DNA from 3 places in the Nocardia sp. NPDC059240 genome. Region 3 is predicted to be linked to each of the others. Evidence: riboswitches for the same ligand, from Rfam matches in the RefSeq annotation. Region 3 holds a riboswitch; each other region holds the start of a gene.
The links. Region 3 has a riboswitch for magnesium ahead of ACFXHA_RS19965 (hypothetical protein). Riboswitches for the same ligand answer to the same signal wherever they lie in the genome.
Positions count from the first base shown of each region.

Region 1: another riboswitch for magnesium. It lies ahead of ACFXHA_RS16460 (NRAMP family divalent metal transporter); the one in region 3 lies ahead of ACFXHA_RS19965 (hypothetical protein).
Region 2: another riboswitch for magnesium. It lies ahead of ACFXHA_RS00435 (MgtC/SapB family protein); the one in region 3 lies ahead of ACFXHA_RS19965 (hypothetical protein).

Region 1 is NZ_JBHZAC010000004.1:387,507-392,404, reverse strand. Features, by position in the region: gene ACFXHA_RS16465 (hypothetical protein) at 1-520, shown strand, start outside; gene ACFXHA_RS16460 (NRAMP family divalent metal transporter) at 524-2,281, opposite strand; M-box (ykoK) riboswitch at 2,646-2,825, opposite strand; gene ACFXHA_RS16455 (hypothetical protein) at 3,115-3,834, shown strand; gene ACFXHA_RS16450 (APC family permease) at 3,890-4,898, opposite strand, start outside.
Region 2 is NZ_JBHZAC010000001.1:91,867-96,764, forward strand. Features, by position in the region: gene ACFXHA_RS00430 (ABC transporter permease) at 1-1,080, opposite strand, end outside; gene ACFXHA_RS00435 (MgtC/SapB family protein) at 1,077-1,790, opposite strand; M-box (ykoK) riboswitch at 2,010-2,183, opposite strand; gene ACFXHA_RS00440 (VOC family protein) at 2,343-2,822, shown strand; gene ACFXHA_RS00445 (TetR/AcrR family transcriptional regulator) at 2,843-3,469, opposite strand; gene ACFXHA_RS00450 (hypothetical protein) at 3,548-3,946, opposite strand; gene ACFXHA_RS00455 (hypothetical protein) at 4,534-4,898, shown strand, end outside.
Region 3 is NZ_JBHZAC010000005.1:262,441-267,338, reverse strand. Features, by position in the region: gene ACFXHA_RS19975 (NRAMP family divalent metal transporter) at 1-601, opposite strand, end outside; gene ACFXHA_RS19970 (hypothetical protein) at 657-839, opposite strand; M-box (ykoK) riboswitch at 1,122-1,293, opposite strand; gene ACFXHA_RS19965 (hypothetical protein) at 1,400-2,104, opposite strand; M-box (ykoK) riboswitch at 2,399-2,570, opposite strand; gene ACFXHA_RS19960 (magnesium transporter MgtE N-terminal domain-containing protein) at 2,754-4,088, shown strand; gene ACFXHA_RS19955 (Nramp family divalent metal transporter) at 4,190-4,898, shown strand, end outside.

The sequences.
Region 1 (4,898 bases), on a different contig from region 3:
CAGCGGCGCACACCAGTCGCTGGCCTTGCGCAACGTGTACGCGCATCACAGCACCTTCCCCGGCGCCGTGCTGAACTCCCTGGTCCCCGCCAACCTCGGAACCTGCGTGGTGACCACCAATTTCGGCCGAGCAGCCCACACCGACCTGACCATCGCCGACTCCGATCTCGGCGACTGCAGCGCCGACGGCATCGGCCTGATCGCCTACACCCCGGCCGGATCCGAGCCCAGCACGGCCGAACTCACCTTCGACATCCACGACACCGTGCTCGGCGCGAGCGCCGCCAACGGCATCAGCATTCGCAATGTCGGTGATACCGCGGTGCTGCGCGGCTCCATCGCGCGCACCTCGATCACGGCGGCCCGGGAGTCGCTGTTGCGCGCCAGCAGTAGTGGCGGGGAGATCGGCAGTGCCGCACTCGCATTGAGTGATCTCACGCTGGACGGCGTCGCGAGCACGTGCGATGCGGTCCAGCATGACGGCCGGGTCGACCTGTCGGGCATCCCGGCCGCCTGCTGAAACTCAGCCGCCGATCGACTGGAAGATCTTGACGCCCACCAGGATCACCGCCAGCACCAGGTAGCCGCGCAGTGCGAACATGCCCACCGTGCGCGCCGTGGAGAACGCCGGCCGCTCGAGGGTATCGAGGGCGGGGGTGCGCCAGGTGTCGCGGTCGGTCTCGCGGATGGCCTTGCGCTCGGCCCGGGTGAGGGGAGTGGACTCCAGCTCCTCCACCTGGTCCGGGTCCAGGTTTCCGAGTTCCCGTGCGGTGCGCTCGGTTTCACGGCGCTTGCCGCGCTGCCAGGCGATCAGCATGCCCGCCCCGCCGAGGACGCCGACCAGCGCGCCGACACCGAAACCGACCTCGATGGTGAGCGTGGACAGACCCGGGAAGAACACCGCCGCGGTCAGCGCCAGCGACAGCAGCACCAGCGACCACACGATGATTCCGGCGACGATGTTCTGGCGCACCGTGTTCACCCACGGCCCGAGCACCGCCTTGTCATTGCACAGCAGCACCAGGAACACCGTGGCCGAGGGCAGCAGGACACCGGCCAGCGCCTGCACGCCCTGGGTCAGCAGACCCAGCACATGGTCGGGGCTGAAGGACACCGCGCCCGCGACGGCCAGCAGCGCCGCGTAACCGAGGTAGAACGCCGGTGCCTCACTGACCTTCCAGTGCAGCGAGTGCCGCTTGCCGAGGGTGTCGCCGAGGGCGTACGTGGTGGCCAGGCCGACCGCGTTCGCGCCGATCAGCGAGGCATCCAACAGCAGCATGGCGAACAGCGCGCCGACCGTGGTGCCCATGTGATCGTGCAGGGACTGGGCCACAGCCCCGGCGTCGGTGAAGTTGCCGACCGCGTCGGTGCCCGCGAGACCGAAGGCCGCCGCGGCCATGATGGCCACCGCGCCGACCATGACGACCACGATGCCGACCCACAGATCGATGCGCTCGTAGCGGATCCAGCGCGGCGTGATGCGCTTGTCGACGATATTGGACTGCTGGAAGAACAGCTGCCAGGGCGCGACCGTGGTGCCGACGATGGAGACGATGAGCAGCAGCAGCGTCGAGTTCAGCCCGCCCGGGAAGGACGGCAGGAACCCGTGCGCCACCTCGGAGACCTTGGGGTGCACCAGGAATGCCAGCGGGAACATCACGATGTTCAGCGCGATCAGCCCGAACAGGAACCGCTCCCAGCGCCGGAACGAGCCGCCCGCCACCATGGCGAACAGCGTCACCGCCGCCAGCGGCACCGAGATCGCCTTGGGCAGGCCGAAATAGTTGAGCGCCATCGAGACACCGATGAACTCGGTGACGATGGTCAGCGCGTTCACGATGAACAGGTCGCCCACGCTGAACGCGCCCCAGAACTTGCCGAACCGATCGAAGATCAAGCGCGCGTGCCCGACCCCGGCGACCGCGCCGAGGCGCACCACCATCTCCTGGTTCACGTACAGCACCGGGATGAGCAGCACCAGCGTCCAGACCAGCGCCATGCCGTAGTTCTGTCCGGCCTGCGCATAGGTGGCGATGCCGCCGGCGTCGTTGTCGCCGACCATCACGATCAGGCCGGGGCCGATGATGGCCAGCAGCATGCGCAGGCGCTGGCCGCGGGTGCGGCCCTCGAGGGTGTCGTGCTGGCCGATGGAGCCCAGCGCGCCGACGATATCGCCGACGTGCGCACTGTCCATGACAGCACCGGTGGGACGGGCATCTACTGCGCCGGCGGGTGCGGCGACGGTGGTGGAGCGGCGGGAGCCGTTCGCGAAGAAGGCCATGGCCCTTCCCTCGCTTTCGATCATCGGGTGTATCGGCATGCGGAATACACCCGGCCGCCAAGCGATTTCGGGCACGGTGAACCGGTTCGAGGCACACGTCGGTCCGCGACCGGCGTCGGGACGACGCGGGGCGGAGCGGTGTGGGAACGGATCAGCCGGTGACCGGAATGCGGCAAGCCGGGGACGTGGGGATTCGGAAATCCATACTCGGATACGGACTATCGCCGGAACTCATTGTTCGTCCCTCACCTCCTTGCCGCCGGGACGTACGGGGACGTCGCTGCCGGGTGACCACCGTGTCACCGCCTGTGATGTCGCATCGCGCACGGCAAGAGGGGATTCGGGCACACACCTGTGGCGTCGCCCCGCACCCCTCTCGTCAGAGCTTCGGCACTGCACGACGTATCCGGGGGCTCGCGGCCCGGGGAAGCCACTTCGGATCACCCCTTAATCCGGGGTGATCTGTCCTAACCCTGGGCGTCTCTCGACGTCGTCGGATCAGTGGCCTGTGTTCGTACAGGAGCCTCGCCTAGCGAGGTGCTGACTGAGCAATGGTGGGCCTGGTCCTGGACGTTGTCAAATCCGGTCCGGTCGGTTCTCCGGAATCTTCTTGCGCCGCAAGCCGGTCCGCGGACGGTGTCGGTGACCCCTTTTTGAAATCCAGGTGAACGGCAAGAATATTCGCCGCGCAACGGGGTCTGAATATGTGTATCGAGTCACTAAAGGGCAAATGTCCATTGCTGCCCCTGAGAACAGACTTAAAGTTTGCTTGTCAATAACTGAACCTGCGATGAGTTCTGATGACGCGGGCCTATTAAATCGAGGTAAATCAAGTGCGCAAGAGCGGATTAGCCGCGGTTACCGCATTGGTGGCCGCCGTCACAGCAATTACAGCGGGAACGGTGAATGCCGATCCCACCACCGGTGATGTGGGTGCCATCCACTACACGGCATCGGCCACCGACCGGACCGCGACCATCACCACCGATATCGGATCCATGGACGTCGACAACGGCGTCTTCAAGATCCACGGTGCCGATGGCTCGGTAGTTGCTGGACAAGAACTCACCTTCCGTGTCGACGATTTCGTATTCCCCATCGCGGCCGAAATCCGTGGCCTGACCGCCACTCTGACACCGCAGTTCGATATGCAGCACGCCGTCTATCAGCCGGTCGCCCTGCCGTTCGAGGACACCGCTCCGTGGAAGACTCCGTACGACCGTGAGCAGGCGGCCTGGAACCGCATGAAGGACACCATCTCCGTCGGCGCGACCATCGGCACGCTGGTCGGCGGCATCGGCGGCGCGGCCGTCGGGTGTGCCCTGGGCGGCATCGCCGTGGGAGCCGGCGCGTCGCTGGCCACCGGCATTATCGGCGGTCTGTTCTTCTTCCTGCCGGGTGCCGTCGTCGGCTGCCTCGCGGGTGCCGCGGCCATGGGCGCCCTGGGTGCGATCGCGGGCATGATCCTCGTCACGGCCCCCGTCGCCATCGCCGCCGCTGTCCAGTACTTCACCACCATCAACCAGCCCTTCGTCCCGGCTCCGACGAAGTAGTCGCCGTGGGCTCGGGCCCCGGTCGTGTCGATGAGGGCGCGACCGGGGCCTTCGTCTATGCCGGGCCGTCTTCGTGGATCGGGTCGGGCAGGGTCCAGCGCTCAGCGCGCTTCGGATGCAGGTAGAGCGCGTAGTACAGGTAGCCCGCGGCCATGGCCGCCGCCGCGAACGCGATCTGCTGCCAGTCGTCGCGGCCCAGGCTGTAGGCCGAGTAGAGCATCACCGCGATGACGATCACCGGCGGCAACGGCCACAACGGCATGCGATAGCCACCCCGGATCTCGCTGCCTGCCAGCCGGATTCGCAGCGCCGAGAGCGCCACGAACAGATACACCAGCACCAGACCCGCACCGGTGGCCACGATGAGCCAGTGCATCGGCAGCAGTGCGGCGGCCAGCACCGCGAGCGCACCCACCACCAGGGTCGCCACCACCGGGGTGTGCAGGCGCGGATGCACCGCGCCCAGGGCCCGATCGATCGGATCCGGCCAGCTGCGATCGCGGGCCGAGGCGAACAGCAGGCGCGCGATCTGCAGGATGATCGCGATGACGGCGTTCACGATGGCGATCGCGATCCCCACGCTCACCGCGGTATTCACCGCCGAACCGCCACGGGCGGTGAGGAAGTAGTTCATCGGTGCGTCGCTGTGCAGCAGGTCGGTGAGCGACGGCGCGCCCAGCACCACGGCGGCCAGCGGCAGGATCTCGATGGCGACCGTGGCAGCCAGGCAGATCATGATCACGCGGCCGATCGTGCGGGTGGCGTTGCGCGTCTCCTCCGCGTAGTAGACCGCCGCGCCGTAACCGTTGTAGGCGAACAACGCCACCGGGATGAGCGTCGCCAGGGATCCGATGCCCACGTTCGCCAGGCCGTCCGAGCCGATGGTCTGCGCGTGCACGAAGGTGGCCGGACCGCGCTCGACATGTGTCGCGCCCAGCGCGACGAGTACCGCGATGGCCGAAACCTCCACGCACAGAAAGACTCCGGTGACCCAGGCGTTCGCCTTGATATTGAGCAGCGCGACCACCGTGGTCACCGCGATGACACCCACGCCGACCCATTTC
Region 2 (4,898 bases), on a different contig from region 3:
GTTGATGTAGTCCACGATCGCGACGGTTCCGGCGATCAGACCGGCCGCGACCACGATCGCGAACACCGCGTCCCCGGTACGCCGCCGCGCCGGGGCCACATACAGCGGATGCTCGGCCAGCCCGAACAGACCCATGAACCGGTCGATCGGGTACACCAGCGGCCCGAGCGCCCGGCCCAGCAGCCCGGGAACATGGCTGCGGCGCAACAGATCCAGCATCAGGCTGCGCGGCGCGTCCGCGGATTCGGTGTCCTCCATGCGGAATCGCTCCGCCCACACCGTGAGCGGCCGCCAGAACAGTACATTGAGCCCGATGATCATCACGACCATCACGGCGATGGCCAGCAACACCCGCCCGATCTGCGAATCGGCGTTGGCGGTGGCGACATACGAGCCGATGCCCGGCAATACGTACTGGCGGTTGTTGACGCTGATGGCTTCGGCCGCGGTCAGGAAGAACCAGCCGCCGCCGAAACTCATCATCGCGTTCCACACCAGCGGGAACATGCCCGAGGGGACATCGACCCGCCAGAACCGTTGCCAGCGTGAGAGTCTCAGATTCCGGGCGGCCTCATCGAGTTCACGCGGCTGCGAGACCAGGCTGTGGTGGAACGCGAAGGTCATGTTCCACGCCTGCGAGGTGAAGATCGCGAAGATCGAGGCGCACTCGAGGCCCAGCGAGGAACCCGGGAACAGGGCGATGAACCCCGTCACCGTCACCGACAGGAAGCCCAGGATCGGCACCGACTGCAGAATGTCGAGCAGCGGCAGCAGCACTTTCTCCGCCCGCGGCAGCCGCGCGGCCGCGGTCGCGTAGACGAAGGTGAACAGGATCGACAGTCCCAGGGCCAGCAGCATGCGCAACAGTGACCGCGCGGCATAGTAGGGCAGCTCACCCGGATCGGTGGACACCGTTGTGGGCGCGGAATTCTCGTCGAAGGGCACGTGCATGCCCGCCGAGACCCGCACGATCAGCCAGATCAGAATGGCCGCGCCCGCGAACACCGCGATATCCGCCCACCGCGAGCGCGGCCTATCCAGCACGCCGCGGGTGGGATACGACCGCAGTGACGCGTTCACTGCTCGTCCTCCACCGGCATCGGAACCGTGCGCCACCCGACACTGGTCACCGACGGCTCCAAGCTCAACCGGCTCACCGCCGCCTCCATCTGCCGATCGTCGCGCCGGTCCCCGGTCAACTCCGCACGCACCTGCACCCGCCCGGGTTTGGTGTCGTGGCTCGAGATCGAATTGAGCTGAAAGTCGGTGCGCGTCAACGACTGCACCAGCAGCGCCCGCACATGCGCCTCGTGGTCGTCATCGGTGTCGGCGGTGAACGCATACAGGGCGACCTGCGCCTCGGGACCGTCGGTCACCGGACGATCCACCGTGCGCGCCACCGTGCGCAGCGCGGTGTTCACCACGACCACCGCCACCGTGCCCGCCACCGCGGTCGGATACATACCCGCACCCGCCAACGCGCCCACCGCGGCCGCACACCACAGGGTGGCGGCGGTATTGAGCCCGCGGATATTGAACCCGTCGCGCAGGATGACACCCGCGCCCAGGAACCCGATACCCGAAACGATCTGTGCCGCAACACGAGTCGGATCGGCGTCGCGCCCGCTGAAGCCGTGCGCGGACAACAGCACGAACAGTGTCGCCCCGGCGGCGACGAGCGCGTTGGTGCGCAATCCGGCCATCCGCGCCCGGAACTGGCGCTCGAACCCGATCACCGCACCCAACCCGACACCGGTGCCGAGGCGCAGCAGCATTTCCCACGTGGTCATTGCATTCTCCGAAACAGGGGAGGACGGCGCACGCTACAGATCAGACGCTCCCGATCGGACGCTACAGGGCGTGCGGTAGCGGGCGAGGGATTGCAGCGGTGTCGCCGAGTGAACGATTGGCTAACGGACTTCGATACGGTCCATCGGGCACGACCACCACCTCCTCGGCACAGCGCATACACATGCCAGGGGAGTGGGAACGGCGAAAACCGCCGATTCGGGTACCACCCCTCGTAAGACGTTCAGCACTCCACGGCGTAAACCCACCCGCGGGTGGGAGCCGGTCGGGGCTACCCCTTAACTCGGGGCAACCTGTCCTGATCCGGGGCGTCTCTCGACGTTCGGGATCGCCGGCCTGTATCCGTGAAGGAGCCTCAGCTAACGACGGCACCTTGCGGCGATGAGTAAACACCCGTGCCCGTCGATCGGCAAATCGATGTGACCGCCGTCGCGATGGAGGTGTTCGCGTGAACCAGCTCCCATCATTATTCCGACCGATCGGTCGGATTGTTACGGTGGGCAGGTCCGAACCCCGAACAGAGGAGCTCGCAGATGCCCATCATCAACGTCGGCTACCACCTCGGAGTGGTGGTCAGCGATCTTCGCGCAGCCATGGACGAACTCAGCGAACTGCTGGGCTCCGACTGGGGACCGATCGTGCCCAGCGGGCATCAGTCCGGGCCCGGCGACCCGGCCGATACCGCACCCCGGATGACCATCTCGCGGCAGGGGCCGCCGTATATCGAACTGCTGCAACGCACTCCGGGCACGGTGTGGGATACCCTCGGCCTGCACCACATCGGCTACTGGGCCGCGGACGCGCGAGCCGAATCCGAACGGATGGCCGCGCAAGGCTTCCCTCTCGAGGCGAGCGCCGTCGTGCTGCACGGCGACACCGAGCCCGGTGTCTACTACCACCGCACCGCCGACGGATTGCGCCTCGAACTGGTCGAATTCGGCCGCGGCGGACCGCCACTGGCCCAATATCTCGGCCTGCCCTCCGACTTCGAGATGCCGACCGATGCGGCCTGAACCGGCGTAATTCGCGGACTTCAGCCGCGATACACACCGCGATAGGCGTCGATGGTCTCGACCAGGTGATCCACGATCTGCTCACGCGTGGCGCGCAGCGTGCCGTTGAGCCAGGCCGAGAACATGCCCGCGTTGCCCGAGGCCATGGTGACCGCTGCCAGCCGCCGCTGCACGGGATCGTCGATATGGGCGAAGAGGTGGTCCTGGATCAGCCGGGTGAAGGCGGGCATGACCGCGATCGTGGTCTGCCCCAGCCCCGTCGAGGAATACGGCTCCACCAGGAACAGCCGCGATTTACGCGGATCCTCGAGGACCTTGTCCACCAAGGTTTCCGACAGCATGCGGTCGCGCACCGGATCGTCGACGACGGCGAAGGCGGTCATCGGATCCAGGAACTCCTCGGCGATCTGCCGGTAGAGCACGTCGAGCAGTTCGTCTCGGCTGGCGAAGGATTCGTAGAAGTAGCGGTCGGTCAGGGTGGCGCGGCGGCAGACCGCGCGCATGGTGACCGCGCCCGCCCCGGATTCGCCGATCAGATCCAGTGCGGCCTCGAGCAGCGCGGTCCGGCGCGCCTCACGGCGTTCGGTGAGGGTCGTTCCACCCCAGATGCGGGGCTCGGCGTCGGAGGGCGGTTGCTCGGTCTGCACCGGGTCAAGAGTAATGCCCGGGGCCGGGCGGGCATGCACACCCGGCCCCGGACCGATCGGTATTGATGAGCAGGCGGGTCAGCCGGTGACCACGCAGGCGCTGCCCAGATTGATGCCGGTGCCGACTGTCACCAGCGCCCACTGCGACCCGTTGTAGGACCAGGCCTGCACATAGTGCTGCCCCTTGGCCGTCGGCGTCCAGCTCGAGGTGGCGGTGCCGCCGGTGCCGAGACTGAACTGCTGCGGGTTGAAACTGCCCGACGCGCTGTCGTAGAGCCAGACGTATTCGTTGGGACTGCCGTTCACGGTGACCGTGTAGGAGCAGTTGGTGCCGTAGCCGCCACCGATGCTCGAACCGGTGGCCACCGTGACGCTGGTGACGTACGCCCCGGCGTCGGGTGCGGTGAGCACGAGTGCCGCGCCGGCGGCGGCGAAGGCGGTGAATGCGGTGAGGGCCGACTTCCGTGACCGGATCATCGTCGATCATCTCCCCAGATGAGGGTGAATGCGGGATCTGCGACGCCGTTGGCGCATAAGGGAAGTGTCAGCGTTCAGGGGACCCGACACGCGCGTATCGGACTACTCGTCCGGTAGTGACCGCCGCCGCGGCAGCCGCCATGATCGCCCGCAATCAACGGGTTTCGCCGCAATCGACGCGAAAACCTCGACGCCCCTAACGATCCCCTAATTCGTCCGTCCGATTCGCCGAATAGCTAACGTGCCGCTAACGTTCCGATTGTCCGAATCAGTGGGGAGCGGCAACGCGCAGACGCCCCCGCCGACGGGCACGGCGAGCCGGCTTCCCCGCGGCTCGCACCCGCGTTCCCGCCAGCACAGCGGGTGCCGCGAAACCCGGCGTCGCCGAACCGGACCCGATCCCGCGTTCGGTGACGCCGCCCGCACCGGTACCGGTGGCCGCGCCGATTGTGATCGACCACGATTCCCGCGCAAAGGCTCCGAGATGCGCCCGGCGCTGCCATGATCGACACTGCTCGTACCAGTTTCGATCACCACCGTGAATCCCACTGGCTCCCAGAAACGCTCGCGGTGAGAAGGACCCGCTCATGGCCCGAACTCTCTACGCCGAAGCACCCGCCGCGCCCGAAACCCTCGAACCCTCCGGATGGGGACGGCATCTAGGCGTCAGCGACGACATCGCCGACGGCCTCTACTCCGATCAGCTCGGCGCACTGATCTTCGTGCGCAAACTGGTGCGCTGCGGATACGCGTTCAACGCCGTGATCGCCGTGCTGGTGTGGGCCGGGATCGCCCTGTGGGGCCGCTACTCCGGACCCCGCACCTTCCACGACTGCACCTCGGTGCCGGGCCTGTCGGCCGGGTGCGACCCGGCGGTGCCGGGCTGGATCCTCGGGACCGCCAGCGGATTCGTCTCCGGCGCAGTGCTGTTCGCGTTGATGTCGCTGCCGTG
Region 3 (4,898 bases):
TGTTCACGGCGATGAGCGCGAAAAGGAAACGCTCCCAACGGCGGAACGAGCCACCGGCGACCACGCCGAACAGCAATACCGCGGCCAAGGGCACCGAGATACCCTTGGGCAGCCCGAAGTAGTTGAGCGCCAAGGACACACCGATGAACTCGGTGACGATGGTCAGGGCATTGACGATGAACAGGTCACCGACACTGAAAGCGCCCCAGAACTTTCCGAACCGGGAGAAGATCAGGCGAGCGTGCCCGACCCCGGCGACCGCGCCGAGCCGGACCACCATCTCCTGGTTGACGTAGAGCACCGGAATCAGCAGCACCAGCGTCCAGACCAGGGCCATGCCGTAGTTCTGCCCGGCCTGGGCGTAGGTGGCGACGCCACCGGCGTCGTTGTCGCCGACCATGACGATGAGACCCGGCCCCATGATGGCCAGCAGCATGCGGAAACGCTGCCAACGGGTGCGGCCCTCGGAGGTGTCGTGCTGACCGACCCGGCCCAGCGCGCCGACGATGTCGCCGACGTGCGCGCTGTCCATGACGGCACCCGGGTTCGGGCTGTCCGCGACGGTGGAATGACGGCTGTCGCCGTTGGAGAAAAAGGCCATGACCGTTTCTCCCTCTCTGAATCTTTCGCAGTACTGCGTATCGGCGATGGACCCGCTACCAGTGGTAGGGGTGGCCGCCCAGCGAGGCGGTGTAGAGGGCGGCCCTGGGACGGGCCGCCGCCATGTAGTGGCGTTCCTGATCGGTCAGCCGGGCCCTGGTACGGAGCCGGCGGACGAGATTGATCAGGGACACCGGCATCGAGATGGTGTCGCGGTGCGGGAATGCGATGACGGCCATGACTTGCTCCTCGGCGTGAAGCCAACTGCCGCAAGCGTTTCCGGGCATGCCGAAGACACGCCGAAGTCACCCCCGACGGGGTGGGAACTTCGAACTGGATCGGTCAGGAGTTCGGAAGGCCGCAGCAAGCTGGGAACGAAATGAGTTCTCGAAGCGGACTCGGATAAGGATCGTCGTCGTTCATGTTTTCGTCCCTCACCTCCTTGCTGCCGAGACGCACGCGGGCGCCGATACGGTTGGGCCAGTACGCAAGGGGTGGATGCCGCACCGAAAAACGGTGGGCGAGCACCCCTCTCGTCAGAGCTTCGGCACTGCACGACGTATCCCGCGACGCGGGAAGCCACCTGGGGTTACCCCTTAATCCGGGGAAACCTGTCCTGAGCCTGGGCGTCTCTCGACGTCGTCGGATCAGTGGCCTGTGTTCGTACAGGAGCCTCGCCTAGCGAGGTGCTGACTGAAGAAGTGTGAACCCCGCGCAAGCCGCAAGTCAAGGGCTGTCGATCGCATCTTTACGGAATCCGATTGCGCCGGTGCGAGTTTCACCGGCGCAATCGGACCGATCACGCGACCGGAGCGGCGGCCGGGGCCGGGGTGGAGTCCGGCGCGGCCAGGCGCTGGGCCAGGCCGATACCGACCGCGATGGCGGCGGGCACACCGGTGAACACCAGACCGGCCGCGGCACCCAGCGGGATACCGATGGCCGCACCGGCGACACAGCCCGCGATGCCGGTCGGCACCGACATGACCACGACACCGGCGATGGCTCCGCCCGCGGCGCCGATGGCACAGCCCGCGACGCCACCGACCAGGGTGCCGACCATGGTGCCCATGGAGGTGACGATGCCGAACTGGTTGACCGCGGCGGAGAAGGCGGCGTCCTGATCGGCCTGGTTGGCGATGTCCTTGACCACCGGAGCCGGGAGCGCCGGGGCCGGGGTGACGGCGGCCGGGTCCAGGTTCGGGGTGAGAGTGGCGGTATTGCCGTCGATCCGGGCGGCGATCGGGTGCGCGCCGGCATTGTCGAGCCAGCTCAGCGGGAACTGGGTGACCAGGCCGCCGGTGGTGTCACGGACCTGGAATTGGCCGTCCTGGGTGGTCAGCGAGCCCAGATCGGTGGTGAGCACGACGGACTTGTCGACCACCTGGGTGGTCCAGTGGATACCGGGATTCGCCTGTGCCGGATCGGCTTTGGCGTCCTGTGCGTTGCAGGCCACGACGCCGAGAGCGGTAGCGGCGGCCAGGGTGTAAGCGGTGAGCTTCCTCATCGAGATAAAACCTTCGAAATTCAGTGGGACGATGAATTCGAATGGGGGTGAAATGGCCAGCACGAATTACACGGCCGCGCAGCGGACAGCATGCGGTCGCGTAAAAGGGGTTTCGTGAATTGTCAGGCTCGTGTGGCGTGTTTCCACCCGCAAACGAGTGCGGGGAACAAGAGACTGGGATGCGGACTATCGCCGGATGGCACTGTTGTTCCTCACCTCCTTGCGGCCGGGGCGCACGGGGGCGCCAGCACGTGTGCACACGAGGAGTCCACCCAGGTAGAAGACCGAATCGGGTGGGCACCTCTCTCGTCAGAGCTTCGGCACTACGCGACGTATCCCATTGCCTGGGAAGCCACTTGGGGTGACCCCTTAATCCGGGGAAACCTGTCCTGAGCCTGGGCGTCTCTCGACGTCGTCGGATCAGTGGCCTTTGTTCACGCAGGAGCCTCGCCTAGCGAGGTGCTGTATTACGGGGCACAGCTTGGCACCAATGAGTTTGATAAGTCAATTCAGACATTTGCCGATGGGGGTGTTTCGTTGGTCTGTTCGATACCCTCCGTTGAGCCAGAATTCGAGTATTGGCACCGGCCACGGTGCAGGGTGAGGCTGTAGTCGCCGGTTCGCCGGGGACGCCGAGACAGGAGTGCTTATGACCGAAGCCACACCGCAGCCGATACCGGATTCGGCCGCGACCCTCCATCTGTCGCAGTTGCTCAAGTCTCCCGTGATCGCCGGATCCGGCGAATCCATCGGCCGCGTAGACGATTTGATCGTGCGGCTGACCGGTGGCGACGCCTATCCGGCGATCACCGGCGTGGTCGTCGGCGTCGGCGGGCGTCAGGTGTTCGTCTCGGCCGATCGCATCCGCGAGTTCGGCGCCGATCGGATCGTGCTGTCGGTCAACAAGGTCGACCTGCGCTCCTTCGAGCGCCGCGACGGCGAGGTGCTGCTGAAGGCGGACATCCTCGGGCATCGCCTCATCGACGTCGCCGCCGCGGAACTGGTGCGCGCCTACGACGTCGAACTCGACCAGACTCCCGAGGGGTGGGTGCTGGCCCGGCTCGACACCCGCCGCCCGGCCCAGTTCTTCGGACTGATCAGATCTTCCGGCGGTCATGCCTCGCGGGATTGGAAGGCGTTCGAACCCCTGATCGGGCACAGCGGGTCGCAGACCGCACGCGGCATCAGCGTTCGTTTGCGCGGCCTCAAGCCCGCCGAGCTCGCCGACCTGCTCGAGGATGCCGACAAGCATGAGCGCGGCGAGATCCTCGACCAGGTGCACGGCGATCCGGAGCTCGAGGCCGACGTGTTCGAGGAGCTGGATTCCGATCAGTCCAGCCGGATCCTGAACTCCATGTCCGACGGCGAGGTCGCGGCCCTGCTCGGGCGCATGCGCGCCGACGACGCGGCCGACTCCATTCTCGAACTCCGCCAGTCGCGTCGCCGCCGGGTACTGGATCTGATGCCGCCCGGGCAGCGCGTCAAGGTCATCACGCTGATGGGCTTCAACCCCGACAGCGCGGGTGGACTCATGAATGTGGATTTTGTCTCCTGCGCACCGAATTCCACCGTGTCGCAGGCATTGTCGATCGTGGCGGCGGCGTCCGCGCTGCAGCCCGAGGCGCTGCTGAAGATGCACGTGGTCGAGGGCGGGCAGCTCGTCGGCGTGGTGTCGGTGATCGCGCTGCTGCAGGCGGACCCGGGGCGCGCGATCTCCGAGATCATGGACGCCGACCCGGTGCGCATCGGCCCCGAGGCCGACCTCACCGACATCGCGCTGCTGATGGCGGATTACAACCTCTACCTGCTACCCGTCGTCGACGACGAGGATCGCGTACTCGGTGTGGTGACCGTCGACGACGTGCTCGAGGACATCATTCCCGAGGACTGGCGACGCCGCGAGCCCGCGCCGCGTCCGGTGCGCGAGCCCGCGCCGGCCGGCAAGACCCCGACACAGCACCCGAACGGCGCGGCACAGCTATGACGAATACACACGAAAACCCGCCGGTGCCACCGGGTCCGGAGCTCCGCAAGCCCGTGGATACGGCTTCGACCCGATCCCCCGGTGTGAATCGTCAGTCCGCCGTGCTGGATTCGGCGCACGTGGGTGATATCGAAGGCGCGTTCGGCAAGATCAAGCTCGGCGATACCGAGCATTCGCGCACCTTCAAGACCCGAATGGCGACGCTGCTCGCGATCGTCGGCCCCGGCCTGATCGTCATGGTCGGCGACAATGACGCCGGTGGCGTGGCCACCTACGCGCAGGCCGGGCAGAACTACGGTTACAGCCTGTTGTGGGTGCTGCTGTTGCTGATCCCCGTGCTGATCGTGAACCAGGAGATGGTGGTTCGGCTCGGCGCGGTCACCGGTGTCGGCCACGCCCGGCTCATCAACGAGCGCTTCGGTCGAGGCTGGGGCTGGTTCTCCGTCGGTGACCTGTTCGTCCTGAACTTTCTCACCATCGTCACCGAGTTCATCGGTGTCAGCCTGGCGGCGGAGTACTTCGGCATCTCCAAGTACATCGTGGTTCCGACCGCCGCGGTGGCGCTGGTGGTCATCATGGCCTCGGGCAGCTTCCGCCGGTGGGAGCGCGCGATGTTCGTGTTCATCGCCATCACCCTGCTGCAGATTCCGTTGCTCTTGCTGTCGCACCCCGATTGGGGCCGTGCGGCAAAGGCTTTCGTGGTGCCCGGCATCTCGGGCGGTATCAGTTCCGATGCCGTGCTGTTGATCATCGCGATCGTCGGCACCACGGTCGCGCCCTGGCAGCTGTTCTTCCAGCAGTCCAATATCG